2 regions of the Pradoshia sp. Z4_20 genome follow, and region 2 is predicted to be linked to the other one. Evidence: riboswitches for the same ligand, from Rfam matches in the RefSeq annotation. Region 2 holds a riboswitch; the other holds the start of a gene.
The links. Region 2 has a riboswitch for glycine ahead of gcvT (glycine cleavage system aminomethyltransferase GcvT). Riboswitches for the same ligand answer to the same signal wherever they lie in the genome.
Positions count from the first base shown of each region.

Region 1: linked by a shared signal. The riboswitch ahead of AC4BHP_RS14700 (amino acid permease) and the one ahead of gcvT (glycine cleavage system aminomethyltransferase GcvT) in region 2 are both predicted to bind glycine.

Region 1 covers NZ_JBZAJD010000007.1:42,762-46,194, forward strand. Annotated here, with positions in the region: gene AC4BHP_RS14695 (DMT family transporter) at 313-1,224, shown strand; glycine riboswitch at 1,736-1,813, shown strand; gene AC4BHP_RS14700 (amino acid permease) at 1,986-3,335, shown strand.
Region 2 covers NZ_JBZAJD010000001.1:347,236-350,668, forward strand. Annotated here, with positions in the region: gene AC4BHP_RS01690 (DEAD/DEAH box helicase) at 1-875, opposite strand, end outside; glycine riboswitch at 1,339-1,429, shown strand; glycine riboswitch at 1,433-1,524, shown strand; gene gcvT (glycine cleavage system aminomethyltransferase GcvT) at 1,697-2,815, shown strand; gene gcvPA (aminomethyl-transferring glycine dehydrogenase subunit GcvPA) at 2,812-3,433, shown strand, end outside.

The sequences.
Region 1 (3,433 bases), on a different contig from region 2:
TCTTCTATAATTGTTAATTCTCCCTTTATTATATTTGAAAAATTAAGAAAAACAAAAAGATAGCCCTTTCATTACTATTGTTATATTAAATGCACACTTCTATTATAGTTTCATCCTTTAAATCCCTTGACACAGTTTACAATGAAATTATATTCTTGACTCTGTGACTCTATTAAAATTCATTTTTATTCACAGCTCTGCTCTCCGTTTTGCAATAGCAGCAGTAACGTCTTCTCACTTGAGTAAACGATTCTGTATGTCTTGTTATACGGGGTTCAGAAAGCTAATTAAACTTCAACAAGGAGAATCGTTATGTGGTTTATTTTTTCACTACTAACAGCTTTAGCATGGGGTGGTGCTGACCTATTTTATAAAAAGGGATCAGACAGCAACGACAAGTACAGCCATATTAAAATTATCATCATGGTTGGTCTTGTCATGGGAATTCATGCAACAGCCTATATGATTATAAAAGATATACAGTTCAATCCAATGGAGATGATTCATTATTTACCAGTATCTTCTTTATACATCCTTTCCATGGCATTTGGGTATATTGGTTTGCGCTATATTGAATTGTCTATCGCCTCACCAATACAGAATTCCTCAGGTGTCGTAACAAGCATTCTGCTCTTCATCTTTTTCACTCATGAGCTAAGTATCATTGAAGTACTTGGGATTATCATTATCACTCTTGGGATTGTGGGAATTGCCGTTCTGGAAAAAAGAGCAGAAGATGAAGTTCGTCGACTGAATTCCGAGCATATCGATAAAAAATACCAAATTGGTTTCTTGGCTATTATCTTCCCAATTTTATATTGCATTATTGATGGACTTGCTACATTTGCGGATGCCATCTATCTGGATGAATTGAATCTAATCAGCGAAAATTCAGCTTTACTTGCGTATGAATATACCTTTTTCCTATGCGCTGCCGTATGTTTTATCTATCTTCGCTTTATAAAGAAGGAATCCTTCCATGTATTTAAAGAGCGCGATAAAGGGATAGCAGCTATTTTGGAAACGATTGGTCAATTTTTCTACGTATTTGCCATGGCATCAGGCTATGCAATTATCGCAGCACCATTGATTGCTTCTTACAGTATCTTTTCAATTATCCTGTCACGAATCTTCCTAAAAGAGAAGCTGACTAAAAAACAATACATGATCATCGCAGTTGTTATCTTCGGTATTATCCTGCTGGGGATAGCGGATGAACTCTAAATTTGAATTTGCCTTTTAATAATGTAGATTAAAGACCAAATCCCTTATGGATTTGGTCTTTTTTTCAGAATGAATTGTGCTACTGCTAAGATAAACATGAAAAAGAGAGCTTTCGATTCTGGCCTTCCCCTTAACCTCACTGCCATGCTTATATATCTGAAGGAATACTCCTCAAGATGTTTAAATTAGTAAACAAAAAAAGAGAGAGACCTAGTACCTTTCTTTACTATTTAATACTTATTGTAATGGTTTATCAGAACTGAAGCTTGTTTAGTATCATTAATTGTTTGTTCAAAAGCATATGGGTTAAATATATTTCAAGTAAATCTTGGTCTCTTCCATATGCTTCAACAAATCATTTAATTACATGTACTTAGTTTGACAACATAATAATTTAGTGATAGCATTTTTTCCATAACATTTTTTCAGAATTATGTTAATAAGGTAACATACTCTGATAATTGATAATTTAATATAGCACGCTTTGATCGCTGTGGATAAAACTATGGCGGGAGCAGCTTCTGGAGAGACTGTATTTATACAGCGCCGAAGGATTCACAATCTCAGGCAAAAGGACAGAATGGTAACGATTTTTGTTATTCTTGCCCTTTTAGAGATTGGAGACAACCAATCTCTTTTTTTATTTTCCAATATCAATAGTGAGGTGAGACATAGTATCTAAATCAAGCGAGAAAAATGATAAATATCTATTTTACTAGGTGCCTGTTTTAGACATCTAAGATTAAACGGGGGCATGCAACTTGGCTAAGCAAGAGTTAAAAAGGGATTTAAAAAATCGTCATGTACAATTAATAGCAATTGGGGGCACAATTGGAACCGGCTTATTTTTAGGCTCCGGAAAATCCATTCATTTAGCCGGTCCATCCATCTTATTTTCTTATCTGATTATCGGAGTAGCTCTATTTTTTGTTATGAGAGCACTGGGTGAATTACTTTTATCCAATACAAATCATACATCATTTATCGATTTCGCAGCTGAATATTTGGGTCCATGGGCTGGATTTGTGACTGGCTGGACGTATTGGTTCTGCTGGATTATGACAGCCATGGCTGATATTATCGCTGTTGGTTTATATACACAATACTGGTTTGATATCCCGCAATGGGTGCCTGCCATCATCTGTTTAGTAATTCTATTAGGATTAAATCTATTAACCGTCAAACTGTTTGGTGAGTTGGAATTCTGGTTTGCGATTATTAAAGTCGTCACTATTGTTGCACTAATTGTCGTAGGAATCGTACTGCTTGTGATTGGATTTGAAACAGATAGCGGAACTGTTTCTGTTTCAAATCTTTGGAATCATGGCGGCATGTTCCCGAATGGAATATCAGGGTTCTTACTATCACTGCAAATGGTTGTCTTCTCCTTCGTAGGTGTTGAACTGATTGGTGTATCTGCTGCGGAAACAGCTAACCCGCGCAAAAACATCCCATCTGCTATCAACAAAATCCCGGTACGGATTTTGCTGTTTTATGTAGGTGCCTTATTTGTTATTTTATGCATCAATCCTTGGGATCAATTAAGTGCAACAAGCAGTCCATTTGTAGGTGTCTTCGCCTTAATCGGTATTCCAATGGCGGCAGGTATTATCAACTTTGTTGTATTAACATCGGCAGCCTCTGCTGCAAACAGCGGTTTATTCTCAACCAGCCGGATTATGTACAACTTAAGCAATCATAAAGAAGCACCAAAAAGATTCTCAAAATTAAATAAGCACCATGTACCGAGCAATGCATTATTAACTTCTACTATTGTAGTTTCTGTCGGTGCACTGCTTAGCAAGCTGATACCAGAGCAGGCCTTTACAATCGTTACAACAATCAGCGCCATCTGTTTCATTTGGGTATGGAGCATTATTTTAATCTCGCATATCAAATATGTAAAAACAAGACCTGATTTAAGGGCTAAATCTACATTTAGAGCTCCATTAACACCAGCTATAAATTATGTAATCCTAGGTATGTTTGCTTTCATATTGATTGTGATGCTCATTGCTGCGGAAACACGTTTAGCAATGCTGCTTACACCATTATGGTTTGTCTTATTGATTATCATATATAACTTTCATAAAAAGAAGAGACTAAGATAATAGAGCAAAAGCAAAAATAATAATGCACTCCAGTTGTTAGATTACACTTAACAATTGGAGTGCATTTTTTTCTATAGTATTCTATGGTTGAATGAAAA
Region 2 (3,433 bases):
AGGATTAAAGAAGAAAATGTACTCCCGATACCCTCCGGCAATTCTTTCCTAAATGAAGAAACTCCATCATATAGATCCTGTTCCTTTTCGGTGAAATCTATAAAAATTGTTTCAACCTTTCTTTTTGTCCACTCAATGCCGGTATCCTGGCGTTTATTTCGAATCATCACCATATTAACCAATTCTTTTAAATAAGCATCATCCTTTAATGAACGTTTCTTAGCAGAAAAGCGTTCATTAAATTTGGCATAGCTTCCTAAATGCCCTGGCTTAAGCAATGATACAAGATAAAAAATTTCTTCTAGCTTGTTTTGAATAGGGGTTGCCGTTAACAGTAGACAGAACTTTCTCTGGACTTTTTGTACAAACTCATAGTTTTTGGTTTTATTGTTTTTTAACTTGTGAGCCTCATCTATGATGACAATGTCATAGGTTTGTTCGAGTATGGCAGAACGATGAGGCTCTCGTTTAGCAGTATCTATGGAAGTGATTATACATTCAGAATCCCACCCATACCCCTTTCTGTATATGACAGCTGGTATGTGAAACTTCTGATTAAGCTCCTGTGCCCATTGAGATACGAGAGAGGCTGGGACTAGTATTAGTATTTTGCTTGCCAGGCCCCGAATCATATATTCCTTTAAGATCAGACCGGCCTCTATTGTTTTACCAAGACCTACTTCATCAGCTAATATGGCTTTACCATTCATTCTTTCAATGACTTCGGTAGCAGCTTCGAGCTGATGGGTTAAAGGTGTAAATCCTGATAAATGCTTTGGTGCAAGGAGGCCGTTGAAATCTGGAATCAGATTATGCTTTTCGGCATCCAATCCGAGTTTAAAAAGGGAGTAGCTGCACCAGGGGCCATCCTCCATAATCTTTTCCTCAAGCTCCTTTTCCCAATCTTCATCAAAATAGACCTTTGGTGTTAAACTCAATGTGAATCCCAACTTTCTTTATTTAAGCTAGTTAGATAAATGCTTGTTTGTAATTTAACTAAATTCAATAGAATTCTCTTACCTTATATAGGTATAGGTGGTGTCATTAATTTCTAAACAATAGTAGGAGTTTAATCTCCGGCTAAAATCTGATTAAATGCTTTATGCGGATGGCAGAAAATTATAAGGAATTTATTCAGTGACGCCTAAACAATTTTTTTGCCCCAATAAAGCTGAGGTGTTACTGATATTTTTTTAGTTTCCAATCATTCATCGAGATAACGTAAATGTTGCCACCTGATAATTGTTGATGGTAGGATATAAATGTAAGACTATTTAGAAAACGGCTTATCTCTTGCTTTTTGTTTAGTATGACCAATTTACATAATTATATGAGCGAATGAAGGCAAGGGGAGAGACCGTATTTGCGGCACCGAAGGAGCAAATGGTGAATCCATGAATCTCTCAGGTACAGAGACTCTTGCTGGACGCATCTCTGGAGAGCGCTTCCTTTATTGTGAAGCCACCCAAGAGGAAACGCCGAAGTACGTTACCCGGCGGTAAACTTTCAGGTATCAGGACAGAGCCCCCCCTAATAAGGGAGGTTTCTGTCCTTTTTTTCGTGGATCGCTGAAGGATATATCGCTTCGGTCAAATGTGGAAAAGCGGCGTTTTACTTAATAAGTTAACAAGCAATCATTTAAATGGCATAACAAGCAAGAGAATCCGTATAAAACGAATATTTTAGGAGGGTAAGGATGGGAGAATTAAAGCAGACTCCGCTGATCAGTGTGTACAGGGAGTACGGAGGAAAAACAATTGATTTTGGCGGCTGGGAATTGCCTGTCCAATTTTCGGGCATTAAACAGGAGCATGAATCAGTGCGTACAAAAGCAGGCCTCTTTGATGTATCACATATGGGCGAATTCATGATTAAGGGTGCTGGGTCTTTACCATTTTTGCAGCTGATGATGACCAACGATGTCAGTAAGCTGAAAACGGGCCGGGCACAGTATACTGCTATGTGCTATGAGAATGGCGGAACGGTTGATGACCTGATTATTTATAAAAAAGGTGAAGATGATTATTTGTTAGTTGTGAACGCATCTAATATTGATAAAGATTTTGAGTGGTTAAAAAAGCATGCGAGCGAAGATGTAGAACTAAAAAATATATCGGAACAAATAGGGCAATTGGCATTACAGGGACCGCTTGCAGCTGATATATTACAGAACCTTGCAGAGGAAGTAGATCTCAATACCATTGGTTTCTTTGCTTTTCGTGAAGATGTCATGATAAATGGCATTAGTGTACTTGTTTCAAGAACTGGCTACACCGGTGAAGATGGATTTGAATTGTACTGTAAGAGTGAAGATACAGTGAAGCTTTGGAAAGATCTTTTAGAATTCGGTAAGGATAAGGGATTGGTTCCATGTGGACTTGGGGCAAGAGATACGCTTCGGTTTGAAGCAAAACTTCCTTTATATGGCCAAGAGTTATCTCCAAAGATTACACCTATCGAAGCGGGGATTGGGTTCGCTGTAAAAACCGATAAAGAACATTTTATTGGTAAGGAAGTTTTAAAGGAACAGAAGGAAAATAGCGCCCCTAGAAAGCTTGTCGGAATCGAAATGATTGACCGCGGTATTCCGAGACATGGGTACCCGGTTTTCGTTAAGGATGAAAACATCGGGGAAGTGACCACTGGAACACAATCCCCAACCTTAAAGAAAAACGTAGGCCTTGTCCTGATTAATGTAGAATTCGCTAACCTTGATGAGGTAGTCGAGGTTGAGATACGGGGAAAAAGATTAAAGGCGAAAATTGTTAGTACTCCATTTTATAAACGCACTCAGGCAGGAGGAGTAAAAAAATGAAGCATCGTTATTTACCAATGACAGAGCAGGATACTGAACAGATGTTAACAGCGATTGGTGTAGAATCAATCGATGACTTATTTTCTGATATACCTGAAAAAGTAAGGTTTAAGGGTGAATACAAGCTAAAAAAAGCAAAGTCTGAATCAGCACTTCTGAAAGAATTAACTGAGCTGGCCGAGAAAAATGCCAATCTCAGGACCCATAGTTCTTTTCTTGGAGCGGGAGTATATGACCATTACATGCCAGTCATCGTTGATCACGTTATATCAAGATCAGAGTTTTATACCGCTTATACACCGTATCAACCGGAGATTTCCCAGGGAGAATTGCAGGCTATTTTTGAATTTCAAACGATGATTTGTGAACTGACCGGAATGGATGTGGCGAACTCCTCCATGTATGATGGGGGAACTGCTCTGGCCGAGGCAGCCATGCTCTCAGCAGGACATACACGTCGTAAGAAACTGCTTGTTTCAGAGACAGTGCACCCGGAATCACGGGCTGTTTTATCCACTTATGCAAAAGGCCAATATCTTGAGCTTGAAGTTGTCCCCTGTAAAAATGGAGTGACGGATACAGAACAATTGGCGGGTATGATGACTGATGAGGTAGCTG